3 regions of the Clostridium sp. DL1XJH146 genome follow, and region 1 is predicted to be linked to each of the others. Evidence: riboswitches for the same ligand, from Rfam matches in the RefSeq annotation. Region 1 holds a riboswitch; each other region holds the start of a gene.
What was found. A riboswitch is a leader RNA that binds a small molecule or an ion and turns the genes downstream of it on or off. The one in region 1 is predicted to bind molybdenum cofactor.

Region 1 (6,641 bases):
AATGTATAAGTTACTATACTTAAAACCCCATGAGTCCCAAAGGTACCCGTTACAGCAACTATTATAGCTTGAGTTAAAGCAATAAGTGTAGCCGTTCCTCTTTTAGGAATTAGGCCTGCACCAAGAACTATCCAAAGCATATAAAACCCACCTGCCACTGCACCACCTGGTATAAATAATGGTCCTGTAATCATATGGGTAAGTGGTACAATAATAGGCTTTGTAGCAAGTCCTAAAGCAGCCATTAATGCAATAACTATAATTTCAAATATATTGAATTTTTTTAAAATTCCATTTTTTTTCTTCATAATTAGCACCTTTTCTTTATTGACTATGTTTTAAAGAGTTACTGATAATAATAATTATTATTACTTTTTAAAAGCTCTTTATTTTTTATTTGACTCTATTTCAAAAAGTTAAATAATGTGAAGTGTGAATACTAAAGTGTGAAATGATAGATAGTTTCCTCATTATTTGGAAATCTTTAAATCAAATACTCGATTTTGAATACCAAAATCATCATAAATTTCACACTTCACATTGCACACTTCACACTATTAATATAATAAAAATTTATTCAACTACAATTATTTTAGAAACTCCCTTAACCCATTTATTACTAGCTAAATTTTTTGAAACTAATTGTACCAAATTATCATCCTCTGATAAATTTTCACCGTCTACAGTGATTCCTAAAATCATAGAATCATCAACTTCTGATTTAGTAAATTCAGCTTCATATCCATCACTAGCAACTACTTTTAAAGATGTAAAATCTTCAACATGAAGGAATTCTAAAGCATCTAGAACTTTATAACCATCCCAAGCTTGTACACTTTCTTCTCCACTCTTAGATGTTTTTGTAGCTTCGATAGAAGTTAAAGTTAATTTACTAGCAGCTTTATCACTACCTAAAGCAAATGAACCATCGCTTAATCCCTCAAAAGTTATTTCCCATGATGTTGAAGCTGCTGCGTCATCTGCTGATTTCTCTTCCGTTGATGTTTCTTCCGAACCAGTAGCTATTTCTATACTAAGTACATCTTTAATATTAGTTGATTTTGGCATATCTTCTGTAAACTTTACTGAATATTGTCCTTCTTCTTCATAAATTATTCCTTTAAGTAAATCTTCGCTAGTAACCTCTGTGCTATATCCATCAGATGCTGTAATTGTATAAGAACCTCCATTCAAACCAGCAGCTTCAACTAATTCATCTAAAGCAACTCCTGTTTTCTTTCTTGCATCTCTTGCAGTAAACTTTTCAAGTGATTTTGCTGCTGAAACAAAACTTGTATCATCACAAGTTAAAACAAGTATATCTTTAACTTGCATACCCTTTGGAAGGTCTGGAGATAAGAATAATGGTACATTTTCACCTGTAGTCTTGATATAACCTTGCAATAATACATCAATTTTTTCACTCTTCTCAAATCCATCTGCTGCCACAAAATTCACATCTGAAGTAGCGTCTGGAATGTATTCCTTAAATAAATCATCAACTTTTATTGCTTTATCATCACTATCATAATAAGTATAATCTTCCTCAGTTAAACCTTTTGTAGCAGTTTCTAAGAAAACTATTTTACTAGGACCTTCAGAATTTTCTACAGAAGCTCCATCACCTTTTACAAAATTGATTTCAACTAAATTAGACGTCCAATACATTGTACGCACATCATTAATTGCCGCTCTTATTGGTTGTGTTTTTTCATCTAGTCCTTCTCCATCAAATTCAAAAGCTAAAACGATATCTTTTTCTGATATAATATCCATTGGAACATCTATAGAATATCCATCGCCTGCTATTAATCTTATTGTACTAAAATCCTTTTGACTTATCTCTTTTGAAGCTAAAATATCATCTAATTTTACTCCTGTAACATCAGTCTCTTGTGTTTCGCCAGCTGAAGTTAAGTTTTTCATATGCTCAGTTACAGTTTCCATAGCGTATATATCATTATAAGCTACTTCAAAATCTTCATCTAATCCTGTTAGTTTCAAACTTCCTTCATAAGTATAACTTCCACTTGCATCACCATTTGAAGCGTTGTTACTAGTACTACCACATCCTGTTAGCATAAATATTGATAAAGCTACTACCAACATTGCAACTACTCTCATTTTAAGTTTTTTCATTTTTTAATCCCCCTGTAATTTTCTATACATAAATTCAAACCGTACACAACGGCATCAGAAGTTATAGTTGCACCCGTAATGGCTACAACTTGATTTTCTTCTTTTTTTGCCATTATTACGAGTTCAATTTCATTTTCAATAGGAAGGTAGAATCTTTTTAAGAACCATTCCTCCCTAACATAACCACCATAATCTTCTGTTTCATTTTCTTCTAATATGACAACATTCCTTACATCTTTGCCATCGATTTCAAACAACATTTCTATGTCGTCTTCATAGCCTAAAGCCCTAACTACTTGTACAATATTTCCTTCTTCATTTTCATACACCCTAACTATTTCATCTGTTTCATATTCTTTTAACCTAGTCAATTTTTCATAACCACTACTATTTAATTTTTCTAAATACTCATCTTGACTACATCCAGTAATAGCACATAATGCAAACACAAATATACACAATAAAACTGGTATTAGTTTACTTTTCATTTTTTCCCCCTAAAAAAAAAATCTTTCCTTATATTTTATAGGAAAGAGCGTAAAATAAACCTTCTCTTTTCCTAAACGGGAGGCACTTAAATTTCTCTAAATACCCATCGGTTATTTAATCATAGACTCATCTTTAGACTAAATAACTCAGAGATTGCTAACATTCTTATTAAATTTTAAAATCTTAAATAGGCATCATTCCTTTGAATTATTCTATTTTAAATTATGCCTTTAAGTAAAATTACTTTGAAATTGTAATTTTAGGTAATTGTAAACTTATACAATTATTATAACCCTGATTTTCACTAAAATCAACAATAATAGTTTTTCCATACAACAGAAACTATTTCCCATTATCATTTAAAATATTACAAATCAAAAAGTTAAAAATAGAGTGGTGAATTTCACCACCCTACTAATTTTTTAATTATAAAAACATCATTATTTATAATCTTAATTTTAAATAGAAACTATCTTGCTAACCATCCACCATCAACAGCTATAGTATATCCTTGAATATATCTAGAAGCATCTGATGCTAAGAATACAACAGCGCCTTGTAAATCAGTAATCTCTCCCCATCTTCCTGCAGGAATTCTTTCTAAGATTGCTGCACTTCTCTCTGCATCAGCTCTTAATGGAGCAGTGTTGTTTGTAGCCATATATCCTGGTGCTATAGCATTAACATTTATACCATATTTAGCCCATTCGTTAGCCATTAATCTAGTTACTCCCATAACTCCACTCTTACTTGCAGTATAAGAAGGTACTCTTATTCCACCTTGGAATGAAAGCATTGATGCAACACTGATTATATTTCCTGGAGTTCCTTGTTTAACAAATTGATTAGCAGCAGCTTGACTGAAGAAGAATACTGTTTTAATGTTTATGTTCATAACATCATCCCAGTCTTTTTCACTAAATTTTAAAGCATCTTCTCTTCTGATTATACCAGCGTTATTTACTAATATGTCAAGTTTACCAAAAGTTTCAACAGTTTTTTCAATAATTCCTGCTATTGGCTCTATGCTCATAAGGTTTGCTTTAATTCCTAAGAATTTTCCACCTAATTCTTTAACTTTTGCTTCTGTGTCAGGCATGTCTACATAGTCAACTCCAACAACAGTTGCTCCTGCTTGTACTAAACCTAAAGTCATTCCTTGTCCTAAACCTGTACTAGCTCCTGTTACAATTGCAACTTTTCCTTCAAGATTAAATTGATCTAATATCATTTTTAAATCCTCCTAATTTTTAATTAATTCCTTAAATTTTTAGTATATATATATTAAATATCATAATACTCTAAATAAAATTATAATAACTCTCATATTGCAACTAGTTTAATTCAATTTTATGTGATTTTAATTTTTCCCAGTCAAATACTACTCCTGTTCCTGGTATATCAGGTGATATTGCTCTACCATTTTCAAGTACTAAAGGTCTTGTAGTATACTTATCAATTGGAAAACTGTGAACTTCTAAGTAACTATCATTTGTTATTGCTGATAGTAAACTAACATGTAATTCTTGCATCCCATGTGTGCATACTGGAATATTAAATCCTTCAGCCATATTGGCTACTTTCATCCAACCTGTTATTCCACCTATATTGGATGCATCTGGTTGTATAAATCCTAAATTAGCAAATTGCATTGCATATTTATGCTCATATATAGTATGAAGATTTTCTCCCATAGCAAGAGGTATAGTTGTCTTTGCCGCAATTTTTGAAAATCCAATAATATCATCTGGTATAGTTGGCTCTTCTATCCAGTAAATATTATATTTTTCAAGTTCTTTTGCTGCTTTTATAGCTTTTTCCACTGACCAAGACATATTTGCATCTACCATAAAGTCTTTATCCGGCCCAATAAGTTCTCTTACTGCTTTTACTCTTTCTATATCTTCTTGTAAATTTTCTTTTCCTAGTTTAATTTTTACAGCGGTATGTCCATTTTCAAGTTGATTTTTAATATTTGATAGAAGTTTTTCCATAGGGAAATCAAGATCGATTCCACCATAATAAGCTTTTGTAGTATTATTAGCTCCACCTAATTGTTTCCATAATGGTAATCCTGAATTTTTACATCTGATATCCCATAGGGCAATATCAATTGCTGAAATAGCAAATGATGCAATTCCACCTCTAGCTACGTAGTGGACACCCCAATTCATATGATCCCATAGAGCTTCAACTTTATCACCATCTTCACCGATTAAGCCTGGTTTTAAATCGTATTCAACCATATCAAAAATAGCTCTTCCACCAAATCCACCTGTATATGTATAGCCTGTACCTTCTGAACCATCCTCTAATACTACTGTTGCTGTTATTAATTCAAAATGTGTATGCGTTCCGTGTTTAGCATCAACAAGTACTTCACTTAATGGAATACGAAAATATTGGGTTATTATATCTTTAATTTGTCTATTATTACTCATTTAATACTCCTTTCTTAGCACTTCTAATAGCAAAATTCAAATCAGTAATTTTACAAAATGCATTTTTTTGTAATTCATATAAATCAATGACACTTTGCTATTATTGTATAATGTAAATTGTAAATTGTCAACAATTTATTATGTACAAAATCCCACAATAAAATGCAATCTTTTTTTGTGAAAATATTATTTCTAATAACATTTTCATAGCAATAATAACATATTTTTAAGACATCTCTACTTCCATAACTAATGCCGTTAAATCTTCATCAAAAGGATTTTCAAAGGAGTGTTCACTTTCTCTTTTAATAAGACAAATACTTCCTTCTTCCATAATCAACTCTTTGCCATCAACTATCATTTTGCCTCTACCTTTAATTACAAAATAAAATTCTTCATTATTAATATGAGGGTGATTACCAATAGATGTTCCTTTTGGTAATGTTATTACATGTACAAAATTTACTGGAGTATCAAAATCCTCTGGAAAACCAGGGAATTCGCTTCCTTTCAAATCTCCTAAAATCTGATTAACAAGAATAGTTCCATTTCCACCATGAGCTTCAAAAGCTTCACAAGTTTTTACATCTTTTTTATTTCTTAAAACATATGGCATACTATCTCTCCTTTGTCTTATATAGAAATCAATTAATTAAGCTTTTTTCTTTTGTGATCTTGATTGAACAATAACTACAATTAACAAAATTGCTCCAGTTGCGATATTTTGCCACCATGTATTTAAATTTCCTTGTAGATTAAAAATTTGTCTAATGATACCTAGTATCAAGACACCAAACAAAGTCCCTTGCAACTTACCTTTACCACCTGTTATCAATGTACCACCAATTACTGCAGATGCTATTGCATACATTTCCCAACCATCTCCAGCAGTATATTGTCCTGAGCCTAGTCTAGATGTCATAACAATTCCTGAAATTGCTGCCATCATTCCACTTACAGCGTATGCTACCATGGTAGTTCTATTCACATTAATACCCATCATTCTTGCAGCATCTTCATTACCACCAACTGCATATAAATGTCTACCAAACTTTGTGTATTTAAGTACAATTATTCCTACTATAAGCACTATTACAAATATTAAAATAGCATTTGGTAACCCTGGTATAATTTCTCCTTTTGATATTGCTTTAAATGCATCTGTACTACCTGTTGTTGGAACTGATTTACTACCAGTCGTTAAATGAATATATCCTCTAATACCTATCATTGTAGACAAGGTTGCTATAAACGGTACTATTTTTAGTTTAACAACCAAAAATCCATTTAATAATCCTAAAAGTATTCCAAGACCCACACAAGCTACTATAACAATCAATATATTATAACTGCTAAGTCTAGCAGCAACTACCCCTACTAAAGCAAGCACTGGACCAACTGAAAGGTCAATGCCTCCTGCTATTATTACAAAAGTCATTCCAATTGCTAAAAATCCAATCATTGTATTTTGTAGAATAAGATTTGTTACGAATTTCTTCGAAAGAAATACATCATAATTTATAGCCGCAAAAATAAATAACAGTATGAAAATAAATAATGCGTTATTTTCTT
Region 2 (6,641 bases), on a different contig from region 1:
ACTGAAAGTTAAAATAATACAAATTACCATAAAAGCAAGTCTTATGCCTATAAATAACCTTTCATTAAAATCCGAGAACAAATTCATCTGGTAATAAATTCATACGTTTTGATACGAGTCAAAAGTCATTTAACAGTATATTAGACAAATATAAAATTTTCATAGGGGGAGGTTTTATTATTAAAAAACTAGTAGCTATAATTGTTGTATTATGCATGACTTTTTCGATTTTAGCAGGATGCTCTAAGAATGAGGTAGAAACAAAGATTCAAACATTGAGTCAGGATAATCTTGAAGCAGAATTCGACGGTGGCAAGATAAAAATATCATCATTGACACTAGAAGAGGAAGCAGAGTGCTCTATTGAAAAAGTTGAGGTTCCACCAGTTTTAGGAGAAATTGAAGCTGATGCTTACAATTTTTCTATAGATACAGAAGAAGAACTAGCAGGAGTTCTAGAAATAGTTTTGCCTTATGATAAGAGCAAAATTGAAGAAGGAATGACTGTTGCTGAAAGTGTTGGTGCAGGTTACTATAATGAAGAAACTAAAGCGTGGGAGCCTGTAGTTTATGAAATCAATGAAGAGGACGAAACCATAACTATTACAACAGACCATCTTTCAATCTATGGGGCCTTTATTGTTAATAATGAGAATACAAGGGCAGCTAAAGTAATATGTGCAAATCAAGCACTTTTTACAGATTCAAATTCTATGGAAGATTATATTAGGGTTATAAATGAAGCAATAGATAATAATATGCAACCAGGTTCTTCAGCTTTAGAATTAGGGACATCTTGGATTAGTAGTTCATTTAGTGATATTGGGGTAGTATTAACCTTCGAAGAAGGAATATATGGTTCTGCTTTTGCTACAAATATGTCTAATGCATTTACAAATTTAGGTTTAGGGGTAGCAATAGCACAGGCGGCTGTAGACCTTTCCAATGGAGACCAAGCAGGTTTTGTTTATAATGCACTAAAAAATGGAGCCAATTTTGCGATATCTAAATGGGGTTCTTATATTCTCCGTTCAAGCTTTGTAGGAGTTTATTTTATTGATTATGCTTTAAGCAGTTTTTTAAATGAAGCGAAGCAAGGGAGAAAAGATATATATTCTGAAGCATATAAATTATATTATGAACAAGAAGGAGAGGCCAAACGTTCTCCAAAAGATTGGTATAAAATAATGTTGGCTCTTACAGAACAGGCTAAATCAACTGAAGAATTAAATGATATTATTATGCAAGAAGTAGATAAATATTGCAATATGTTTTGGCAAGATGAAACAATGGTCGCTTTTTATCAGGATAAGGCTATGGAAAATGGATTTACTGGTGGTGGCGGACTAAATGAAGAGATGAAAAAAGAAATCTCAGAAAATCATAAATATGAATTATTTACAGGATATCTACAACCTGTTTTTGCTCAAATAGGGAAAAAGCTCAAGTTACAGCAACAACAAGAAGTAACTAAACAATTAGATTTAATTAAGGATGAATTAAATAAGGTTATGACTATAAATATTGTAGATACAGGAGCAGAAGAGAAAAAAGAAAAATCTAAATATAGTGGTTATACAGCTAGAATAGCTCCTTTATCAGATAATGTAGAAGACCCAGAAAAGTGGGCCACTGTTATAGATGATCAAGGTAAATGTACTTTGAAATTTAGAATACTAGGACATGTAATGGCAGGGAAACCAACGCAGATTGAATTAGTTCCTCCTGGAGAAGAAACTGCAGAGAAAACTTTAGATTTTATAGTTGAGCCTCCTGAACTAACAATAGATTTAAAGGAAGAAGTTCCTACTTTAGATGAATTAGTTGGAACATGGGCAGACTCAAATATGTATATAAAAGATATTTCCATATCTGATTCATTAATACAGATGGCAGAAAATGATACATCAGAAAATTCAGAGGGTTGCGACTTAGATGTAATTGCAATGATTCAGGAATTAGAAGGACAAACCAAACCTGCTCAATTTAATTTAGTAAAGAGTGATGAGAATAGTGGAACTGTAGAGTTTTCAGGTGATGATAATATTCTTGATGGAGTTATGTTAAATTTCACTTACGAAAATGGAGTGATCAATATAAATGTTACTATGAGTCAAGAGGAAACTACTGCAGTATATGCTGCAACATTAAAAGCAGCTTATGAAAAATCTGAGGGAGCTAATAATGGAGTGACATTGCAAGGAGATTTAGAAATAAAAGTAATTCCAGAAGGTGGAGAAATAAAGCTTTCAAGCGACTTGAAAGCTAAAAAACCATTAACTAACTAGAAATATTATTATGTATAAAATTATAACAAAAAAAGGAGAAATTATGCATCCTAATATATTTTTGGAGATTTTCGGACGAAATATAGTATTAAGAAGTTATTCTACTTTTATGATTTTAAGCATGACAATAGGTTTTCTATTGTCATGCTATTTCTTGAGGAAAAATAATTATTTATGGAAAGAAATAGTGTTTAATTATTCTACTGTAATAATTTCTTTTCTAATAGGTGCAAGAGCATTAAATTATATAGTAAATTATAATTATTTTAAGATGAACAAGATAAGTTTTTTTACACTGAAAGTAGCACATTTTTCTCTTTATGGTGGCATTATTAGTTCACTTATAATAGTTATATTAATAAATAAGATTATGAAAAAAAATATCAAAGTTTTTTTAGATATTTTAACTATTCCTTTTATGATTAGTTTTTTTATAATGAGAATAGGCTGTTTTCTAAATGGATGTTGTGGTGGGATTTATACAAATTCAGTTTTAGGAGTCAGGTTCCCTAATAACTATAGTTCGGAAATAAATAAATTATTTGGGTCAAAATTTGTGCAAACAATTAGTAATATGAAAGTTTATCCAACGCAATTATTTGAAGGTGGATTTGCACTATTATTTGTAATTATTATATTATTATTAAAAAATAGATTAAGACTAAAAGAAGGTCAACTATTTTTGATTTCGGCTATATATTTCTCCAGTTTTAGGTGGTTTGTGATGTATTTTAGAGTATTGCCCTATGTTGATTATGTTAAAATTTATTTATATCCTTTTATTTATTTTAGTACTATCGTTATAGGGGTAGTATTACTTAGATGTGGTAAAAATGATATAGTATAGTATTCGCTTTTGAAGCTACACCGTATTGATAGGTTTAAATTAATGTTGTTTTTTACTGTAAATAATTTATAATAATTTTATTAAGGGTTACGATAAAAGCCCAAAATAAAATAATAAAATAGGTAATGAGAAGTTTGATATTTCATTGCTTTGTAAGAATACATTTTAAAAATATAAATGTATTTGATTATTTTGAAGGTAATTTATAAAGGAGGTATTATGAAAAAGAAAATATTTTTGTTAAGTTTAATTTTTATATTAGTTACGCTTACCTTAACAGGATGTGTTCCAGGAGATGGTAGATGTACTTCTGATAACCCAGCAGGTTTCATTTGGGGGATTTGGCATGGTTGGGTTGCCCCAATTTCTGTTGTTTTAGGATTTTTCAGTAGAGATATAAGAATTTATGAAGTTGCTAATACAGGTTGGTGGTATGATTTTGGTTTTTACATTGCAATTATAAGTGGTTTTGGGAGTGTATCTTTAGCTCGTAAGCATAAATCAAAGAAAGATGACTAGTTTATACTTACTACAAATTGTTATTATATGATAATTGATAATTTTATTATAAATATTAATAGACAACAAAAAAATATCTAAAAAAGCTATTTTTTTTGTTGTTTAGAGTCTTTGATTTTTCTGTATTTATCTCTAATTTTAGAAAATATAAATTCAAATGTTACTAGCGTTGTCACCGATATTAGCAAATATATAAGATAGTTTAATGATAAAAAATCATTATATACAATATCAAAATAATTGGTTATTTTATCTGCAACGTAAAATGCAAGTCCAAATCCAATAAAAGTAGTTATTAGTTTAGAAATTTTAAATTGTTTCATAATATACTAAGTCCCCCAGAAATTTAATGAATAATTAGATGTTAATATAAACAAACATTTTATAAGTACAATTTTAATGCAAAAACATACTTTAGTATAACATATAGAGTAAATCATATCAAATATAACAATGTTTGTATACTGCAGATTAGATAGTGGATAATAATATTTTAAAAAGGATATATATGTTATAATATCCATAATTATGAGCCTGAAAATTTAAAATATTTATAATAATAGAATATATAGGATGAAAATTGACATTAATAATCTTGGTGTTTATAAAAATGTAATTGAAAAATTAAACAGTTGTAAAATAGATATAATACAAGAAAATATGAATGAGGCAAAGAGGTTAGAAGAACAAAATGAACGAATTATAAAGGAAAAAGCAGAACTAAAAAAAGCTGAATCTAATCCTAGTTATATTGAAATACAAATGCAAATAGAAGAATATAGTAAAGTTGTTAGAGATAAGCATAAAAATCATACTAACAAAATAGAAATAGTATGAATACAAATCTTCATTTGGGCCATTTTGATCTGTTAGTATTTCTTTAAGATTATCTTTTTCTTGTTATTTTGTTACAATAGGTGAAACACACAATCCACTATATGGAACTTGAAAATTGACATGGCTATAGTAAAAGATTACATTAATGTTAAGCACTAAAATAATTTCTATATAATTATATTAAAGTAAGAATGTCCGAGCCGTATTACCTAAAATATATTTATGGTAACCGTGCCATTGAGTATGAATGGAAATTATTATGCCTCCCGTATTTGGCAAGGACACAATTATATTATTAATATCAAATATAAAGGAGGTAAGTTTATGTAAGGTTATTGGAAAAAGCTGCTAAGAATAAACCTTACAGATAATACATTTACGATAGATTCAATTGATGAAAAATACCTTAAATTATTGCTGGGCGGAGCAGCTCTGGGAGCTAAAATTATCCTAGACGAGGTTAAGCCAAAAGTAGATCCACTTTCACCAGAGAATAAGATAATATTTGCTTTAGGATTTATGCAGGCATTAAATTTTCCGGGTAATGCAAAGATGTATCAAATGAATGGGTCAAAGATGCCGTAGAAACTGGGAGCATTATCAAAAAAAAATTAGGGGATAAGAGAATTAATACTTCAAATATAGGTCCTGTAGGTTGTCATAGGCATATCCATATAACATTACCTGATGGTACAGTTCTAGATGGTAATGGTCCTGAGTATGAAACTCTTGGAATGATTGGGTCTGGACTATTAATAGATGATTTAATGGCTATTGCACTAATTAATGATAAAGCTAATCGTGTTGGTGTGGATACTATTTCTTTAGGTTCATTTATAGGTTTTATAATTAAATGTTATGAGGCTGGATTTCTAAGTGAAGAAGAAATTGGAATTGTTTCTAAATGGAGCGATAATGATACACTTCAGTATCTAATTGACAAATTAATTAAGTTAGAAGGAATAGGAAGCTCTTTAGAAAAAGTATTAGAGGCGCAGTTGAAATAATTAATACCTCCTTTATTGGTATAATTATACCAAAAGGTTTTGTTGGTGGTGATACTTTTGTTGGAATTATGGCTATGGCAGATGATGATATGGTTGTTGGAGTAGCAGGACAAGCAAAAGGAGAAAAAGCTCGTTTAACTGGTGAGGAAATTGCAAAAAAAGCACTATCAGCAGGAAAAACTACTTCTCCAGATTATTTTCATATTGTTGCACCCCCAGGAGAAGAAGAATACTATCTTAAAGGAATTACTGATGTAATTGATTGTATACCATTCTTTGGAGGAAGTGCTGACGATAATTCAATTTCTGGAGAATAGAAGATATTTACATATAAGGGGGAGCTTTTGCAGATGGTGAGCCAGCTCTTAAGAAATATGCGAAATGGAGTGGCAAGAAAGTAGATAAACTGCATAGAATCTGCGGAAAGTGTTTTAGAAGAAACATAAGAAAAATTAGGTGTACCTGCAGGTGCTTTTCATCTTGTACACTGTGGTGGACGTCGTGCTGGAATAGGTGATAGAATTGATGAGGTTGCAAAACAAATTAAAAATGCAGCAGGTGATGTACCTTTCATAGCTGAATTTACTTTTGGTTAATATGGTTATGAAGATGATGGAATAAACACATGTGGTGGATTGATGCTTTCATTTACAGGTTTTTCAAAATAGTTAAATTTTTAGACAAATTTCACATATAAAAAAACTCCTTCTTGTATACTATATCATGTAAAGTATTTATAGGAAGGAGTTTTTTTATTCATTTTATACAAAAATTTTTATGAGTTTTTTTATACAATTACTTCTTCTTGCTTAGTAATTAATACTTACCAAATTCTGAATCATTTAAATTAATTTTTTTGGAAACTGTTTTATTTGCTTCTTTATAAATCGTAGCACTAGAATCAGATGTTTTAGTAGAGTGCATATTATCAAGCATTTTCAATACTTCTGGATTTATATTGTTAAAGTCTTTATCAGAATATAATTCACTAGTGGTTTTTAATTTAAATGTTTGTACTTGTTCTTTTAATAGTTCAGCTTGACTTGAGAGTTCTTCACTAGCGGATGCTGTTTCTTCTGAGGTAGCTGAGGTAGTTTGTACAACTTCGGCTATTTGATTAATTCCTAGATTTACCTGCTCTAC
Region 3 (6,641 bases), on a different contig from region 1:
ATAATTCTTTTTCTCATTTTTATTATTTTTTCACTCTTAGTTAAAACCTCAATTTCTCTTGTTATTGGATATACACAAGAAGTAACCACTTTAGCTCTGTTATTCTGAATAACTTCTACTATACAAAGTCTACAAGTCCCTAAGCCAGGAAGGGCATCATTATGGCATAATGTTGGAATTTTTACGCCTTCACGCCTTGCCACTTGAAGAATTGTTTCTCCAGCTTGTGCTTCATATTGCTTTCCATCAATTATAATTTTCATGCTATCCTCCTTACTTCACTTTAATCGCATCAAATTTACAAATATTTATACAATTACCACACTTAGAGCATTTTGTTTCATCAATAATATGTTTCTTTTTAATTTCCCCACTAATAGCACTTGTAGGACAATTTTTTCTGCACAAATCACAACCTATACATTTATTCGCATCAATATAAAAAGTAGTTAAGTTTTTACATACTCCAGCCCTACATCTTTTATCTACAATATGTTCAATATACTCATCTTTAAAATATCTAATAGTTGAAAGAACAGGATTTGGTGCACTTTTCCCAAGTCCACATAATGATGCTTCCCCCACAGTTTCTCCAATATTTATTAGTTCATCTATATCCTCAAGTCTACCTTTTCCCTCACAGATTCCATTTATTATCCTGAGCATTTCCTTTATGCCTTCTCTACAAGGAACACATTTCCCACAAGATTCTTGAGATAAAAATTCTAAATAGTATCTAGCAATATCAACCATACAAGTTCTCTCATCCATTACTATCATTCCGCCAGAACCCATCATTGAATCTGCATCACTTAGTGTTTTATAATCAACTTGAAGGTCTAAAAGTTCTTCTGGTAAGCATCCACCTGAAGGTCCACCAATTTGTACAGCTTTAAATTTTTTATTTCCTATTACTCCTCCACCGATCTCATAAATAATTTCCCTTAATGTAGTTCCCATAGGTACTTCCACTAGGCCTGTATTTCTAACCTTACCAACTAATGAAAATACTTTTGTCCCTTTACTATTTTCAGTACCTATAGAACTATACCAATCTCCGCCCTTACATATTATTATAGGTACATTAGACCAAGTTTCCACATTATTCAATACTGTAGGTTGCCCCCATAAGCCTTTTTCAACAGAATGTATATATTTAGGTCTTGGTTCTCCTACTTTACCTTCAATTGATTCCATAAGTGCAGTAGATTCGCCGCAAACAAAAGCCCCTCCGCCTCTAACTACTTCCATATCAAAATCAAAACCACTACCTAATATGTTTTTTCCTAAATACCCTCTTTCTCTAGCTTGCTTTATTGCATTTCTCATATTGTTAACTGCCAGTGAATATTCATCCCTAATATACGCAAAGCCTTTATGACTACCTACTGCATATGCACATATAATCATACCTTCTATTATACTATTAGGGTCTCCTTCTAAAATACTTCTGTCCATAAATGCACCTGGGTCCCCTTCATCACCATTGCATATTACATATTTAGGATAACTGTCAATCTCTGCACAGGTATTCCATTTACGGCCTGTAGGGAAGCCTGCTCCTCCTCTACCTCTAAGACCTGCTTTAAGTATTTCAGGAATTATATCTTCCCGTTTCATTTTAAAAAACACTTTTTCTAGAGCTTTATAACCGTCCCTCTCTACATAATCATCAATACTAGCTGGGTCTACTTCCCCAATATTTCTGAGGGAAATTTTTTGTTGTCTTTTATAGAATTCACTATTTTTATATGATTTTAATCTTTTTTTATCTTTCTCAGAATATAAAAGTTTATCTATGACTTCCCCGTTTATCAGTGTTTTTTTGATAATATCATCAACATCTGATTTTTTCACTTTAAAATATGATATATCATCCGGTTGAATTTTAACAACTGGTCCTTTTTCACAAATACCATTGCAGCCAGTAGATTTTGCTTCTGTTTTAACGCTTATTTCAGATTTTAAGCTACTTAATTTTTCAACAAATTCATCATAAACTTCTCTACTACCATTGGCTAAACAGCCTGTACCACAACATATATAAACTATTCTATTTTTTTTAATATCATTATTCAATTTTATCACCTCTGTATTGGTCGATAATTTCACTAACCTTTTTAGGCGTCATTTTGCCATAATATTTATCATTTATCATCATAACCGGTGCCAATGCACAGGCACCTAAACAACCCACAGTCTGAAGTGTAAACAATCCATCTTCTGTAGTTTCCCCGATTTTAATATTTAAAACCTTCTCTAATTCATTCATTATCGGAGAAGACCCTCTTACATGACAGGCTGTACCATCGCAAATAGTTACTATATTTTTGCCTTTAGCCTTTAGACTTAAAGCTTTATAAAATGTAGCCATACTATAAAGCTTGCTCAAAGGCATATCTAAATAGTCAGCCACAGCATTAAGTGCTAACTCCGGTATATAATTATATTCTTTCTGAATATCCTGTAATATTGCTAATGAATGTCTTTTTTCCTTTGGATATTTTTTAATTATATTATTTATATCAGATAACTGAATTTCATTTTCTCCTGAAGGCATAGTTATTCACCCCTTTACTAAAAATATTAATTCAATGCACAATGCACTTTTAAAGCAATGCACTTTTAAAGCAATGCACTTTTAAAGCAATGCACAATTCACAATGCACAATGCACAATTGAGGATGATTCTCCTCATTCTTCGGAGAATCTTTAATTAATCCATTAAAGATTTTCTGAAAGAATAGAAGAAAATCATCCATAATTGCAAATTGCAAATTGCACATTGCAAATTTACTTTAATAGGAACTAGTAGTTAATAGATAGTTCTTCTAGCTTCTTTTTAGTCGGTACACTGTCTGTTCCCCATCCTCTACCTGCATAGTATTCTTCTAGCATTACATCTAATTGACTTACCATTCCTTTACCAGGTCCTTCAGGAAGAGGTTCATGGAGTAATCTGTAAGGAAGGTTATCATCATCTCTAGTAAATCCTGCCTTTAAGTTCCACATTTTCTCTAAATTCCATATTCTCTCACCTAGTTTAAGAATTTCTTCATCACTACAATCCCAACCTACTCCTGCTCTTATTTGAGAGGAAACCTCTGGTAATCCAAGTGCAAAGGTTGTAAATAAACACATTCCTGAAGAATCGACAACAGCAGTTAAGTCTTGGAATATTTTAAGCCACGTTGCTTTATCTGTTGTTACTGAAGGATCAAGTTTTTGAGGTAATCCTAGTATTTCTGGTGAAATCATATATCCACGCACGTGACAGGCCCCTCTATTAGAAGTAGCATATTCAAGACCAATACCTTGAATTCTTCTACCATCATATGCAGGCATTTCTTGTTTTTTAACAGACATTGATAATTCAGGATGTCCATATTTTTCTGCTAATCTATAGGAACCTAGTGCAATTTCATCCCCAAAGCCTTCTCTTAATGCTGTCATTTTTGCCACTTCTACAATTACATCTGGATTTCCAAATTTCAAGTCCAGTTCAATTTTCTCTCTAGAAATCAATCCCATATCAACTAATTCCATAGCACAAGCTATTGTTGAACCTAATGTGATAGGGTCCATACCATATTCATTACATATAAAATTGGCAACGCATATTGCATCAATTTCTTTTATTCCACAGTCTGCCCCTAGTGACCAACCAGCTTCATATTCTGGTCCTTCTCCCATTATTCCTTTATATTTACCTGAAGGTATTTTAGTAATTCTTCCACATCCTATTGAACAAGCAAAGCAACCTTTTGGTTTAACTTGAAGTTTTTCGTTCATCGCTTCTCCGCCTGTCTCATCTGCAAATTCAAAAATTCCTCCATCTCTCCAGTTCCTAGTTGGAAGTGCACCTGATTCATTTAAAATATTAACAAGTATTTGTGTTCCATAAGTTCTAAGTCCTTGTCCTGTTACAGGGTTTTCTTTTAATTTTTGTCTAGCATCCTCGAATTTTTCCATAAATTCTTTAGGATTTGCAACATTAATTGATTTAGAGCCCTTAACTACAACAGCTTTTAAATTTTTAGAACCCATTACGGCACCTAAACCCGATCTTCCTGCCGCTCTATGCTTATCATTCATTACTGTTGCATATAATACCAATTTCTCTCCCGCTGGTCCTATACATGCAACCTTTGCATTACTATCTGTTTCCTTTAGTAACTCATCCGTTGTATCATACACTGTTTTACCCCATAAATGCTCTGCACCCCTAAGTTCAATAATGTTATCCTTTACATAAAGGTACATAGGTTTTTCAGCTATTCCCTCAAAAATAATTCCATCATATCCTGCAAATTTTAATTCAGGTCCAAAGTATCCGCCTGAATTTGAAGCACCTATTGTTCCTGTCAGTGGAGCCTTTGCAATTACTTCGTATCTGCCTGCTGAGGAAGCTAATGTTCCTGTAAGTGGTCCTGTTAAAAAGATTAGTTTATTATCATGTCCTAAAGCATCTACTTTTGGGTCTACTTCATTTACCATTATTTTCGTTCCAAGTCCTCTAGCTCCAAGATATAATTTTGCATCTTCCATGTTTAGCGGTTCTGTTTTTATTTCACCATTATCCAAATTTACACGAATTAATTTTCCACACCATCCAAACATTATTTATCCCCCTCCTCAAATAATTCTTTAAACTTATCAGCTACAAGTTTCTTTTTGTCTAACTCTGAAGGAGTTGGTTCTTTAAATTCTAACGCATTTGCCGGACATAATTTAACGCAATAAGGATCTCCGCCACACAAGTCGCATTTGACTACTTTCTTAAGCTCAAAATTATAACTCATGTTTCCAAAAGGACACGCATTTATACATAGTTTACAACCTATGCATTTCTTTTCATCAATGAGCACTACCCCATCTTCATTTTTGTAAATTGCTCCTGATGTACATACTTTCATACATGCAGGGTCTTCACATTGCAAACACGTAATAGGTACTGATATAGCTGCTTTTTCATACTGATATACAGTTATTGCAGCATTTTGAGGATTAAACGATTGTGTTTTTGAAAATGAACATGCCATCTCACATGTTCTGCAGCTAATACATTTTTCGGGTGAAATCATTAATACTTTAGCCATTTTCAACTGGTCACCATACTTATAGAGTTTCACCTTGGATACTCTATTGATGCCAGCTTCCACCTCCTTTTTTTATTCGAACTGCTCCTTTGCGCAATGGCAGGCATAAAAATTACTTCTTATACCCTATCGTCTCTAAGGCCAATTTTGGTCAATGGAGATCGGAGTCATTTCAATTAGCTAAAGTTTTATAAATATGTATTTAAAATATGTGATTAATATATATTATTATTGAAAATAATTAGATATGATTAGTAAATTGATTTATTTATTTATTCAGTTTTTTTAACTTTTATTATAGGTATATTATATCATCATTTGATAATATTTACTATTATTGATAAAAATTAAACTATTTATAATTTTTAGTATAATAATAACTCTTCTGAGCCAATTTTCTTAGAAAAGAGAAATAAATCTTGATAATATAATAAAAAACCACAATATATTTTCCTAATATTAAGAAAATTTATTGTGGTTTTTAAATATGTTATAGTATTCACAACCTATTTATAAATCTATTATGTCAAATTCTTGCTCAAGCAAATCTACAAATAGAATTCTTTTACTAAGCAATTTGCCTCTTTTTAAAAGTAATTTTAAGGCTTCACTTACTTGAATTGATGCAATTTGTGCAGGAGTAAATGATGGATTACCTAAATCTACTTTTTCTTTGTTTCCTTGCTTATTTTTTTCACCATTGTATAAAAAATTTAATGTTCTATCTCCTGGAAGAATAGTTGTAACTTGTCCATACCAACCTGATATAGCTCCATGTACCATAGGTATTTCTAGCTTTTCACAAAGTTCTTGTAATAATAATCTTGCATCAATGGAATCCAGTGCATCTACAATAACATCATGTCCCTTTAGAATTTCCTCTCCATTTTCAACATTAAACATTTTATCAATTGGCATCAGTTTTATAGATGAATTCACAGTTTTCATTCTCTCTTCTGCTTTTTTAGCTTTATTCATTCCTAATGCTTTTTCATCTGATAACAATTGTCTATTTAAATTTGTTTCATCAAATGTGTCTCCATCAACAACTGTAATATGGCCTATGCCAAGCCTTCCTAGCATCTCTATTATATATCCACCTAGTCCACCGCATCCTATTACACATACCTTAAAATCCTTTAACTTATTATTTTCTTCTTCACTTAGCATACTCATATTCTTTTCATATCTTTTCTGCATTTTCTATCCTCCTCCTACTGGTGGAAATAGAGCTACCACATCTCCATCTGTAAGTTCTCTATCAAGTTCTCCATCAAACCCATTTATTAAAAGTATTGCTACTTCTTCTACATCAATTTCTAATTTTAATACAATATCTCTTACAGTTGTTCCTTCTTCCAATTCCATTTTCTGCTTTTTCTCTCTTCCCTGTCTAAAAGTTGCAAAAAGCCTTACTTCAACTTCCAATTTATCACCTCCTGTGCTTGTTTTTCTATGAAATACCTATAAATTCACTTACTTATATTCATATATTCATTATTAATGGACACTCTATAATTATCTGAATAATTGGATAATTTT

Region 2: another riboswitch for molybdenum cofactor. It lies ahead of ACVHXK_RS08660 (aldehyde ferredoxin oxidoreductase N-terminal domain-containing protein); the one in region 1 lies ahead of ACVHXK_RS02120 (FMN-binding protein).
Region 3: another riboswitch for molybdenum cofactor. It lies ahead of ACVHXK_RS12705 (4Fe-4S dicluster domain-containing protein); the one in region 1 lies ahead of ACVHXK_RS02120 (FMN-binding protein).

What each region holds. Positions count from the first base shown of each region.
Region 1 covers NZ_JBTVVN010000002.1:123,701-130,341, forward strand. The annotation lists gene ACVHXK_RS02110 (ECF transporter S component) at 1-308, opposite strand, end outside; gene ACVHXK_RS02115 (molybdopterin-dependent oxidoreductase) at 574-2,139, opposite strand; gene ACVHXK_RS02120 (FMN-binding protein) at 2,136-2,627, opposite strand; molybdenum cofactor riboswitch at 2,675-2,792, opposite strand; gene kduD (2-dehydro-3-deoxy-D-gluconate 5-dehydrogenase KduD) at 3,098-3,859, opposite strand; gene ACVHXK_RS02130 (mandelate racemase/muconate lactonizing enzyme family protein) at 3,963-5,069, opposite strand; gene ACVHXK_RS02135 (cupin domain-containing protein) at 5,296-5,685, opposite strand; gene ACVHXK_RS02140 (ABC transporter permease) at 5,722-6,641, opposite strand, start outside.
Region 2 covers NZ_JBTVVN010000014.1:26,943-33,583, reverse strand. The annotation lists gene ACVHXK_RS08685 (hypothetical protein) at 216-2,288, shown strand; gene ACVHXK_RS08680 (prolipoprotein diacylglyceryl transferase family protein) at 2,332-3,135, shown strand; gene ACVHXK_RS08675 (hypothetical protein) at 3,355-3,654, shown strand; gene ACVHXK_RS08670 (hypothetical protein) at 3,741-3,977, opposite strand; gene ACVHXK_RS08665 (hypothetical protein) at 4,228-4,491, shown strand; molybdenum cofactor riboswitch at 4,673-4,790, shown strand; gene ACVHXK_RS08660 (aldehyde ferredoxin oxidoreductase N-terminal domain-containing protein) at 4,837-5,076, shown strand; gene ACVHXK_RS08655 (aldehyde ferredoxin oxidoreductase C-terminal domain-containing protein) at 5,088-5,498, shown strand; gene ACVHXK_RS08650 (FIST N-terminal domain-containing protein) at 5,477-5,815, shown strand; partial or broken gene ACVHXK_RS08645 (hypothetical protein) at 5,981-6,094, shown strand; gene ACVHXK_RS08640 (methyl-accepting chemotaxis protein) at 6,315-6,641, opposite strand, start outside.
Region 3 covers NZ_JBTVVN010000026.1:38,603-45,243, reverse strand. The annotation lists gene ACVHXK_RS12725 (2Fe-2S iron-sulfur cluster-binding protein) at 1-263, opposite strand, end outside; gene ACVHXK_RS12720 (NADH-ubiquinone oxidoreductase-F iron-sulfur binding region domain-containing protein) at 274-2,079, opposite strand; gene nuoE (NADH-quinone oxidoreductase subunit NuoE) at 2,072-2,560, opposite strand; gene ACVHXK_RS12710 (aldehyde ferredoxin oxidoreductase family protein) at 2,809-4,620, opposite strand; gene ACVHXK_RS12705 (4Fe-4S dicluster domain-containing protein) at 4,620-5,132, opposite strand; molybdenum cofactor riboswitch at 5,168-5,278, opposite strand; gene ACVHXK_RS12700 (HesA/MoeB/ThiF family protein) at 5,610-6,299, opposite strand; gene ACVHXK_RS12695 (MoaD/ThiS family protein) at 6,303-6,527, opposite strand.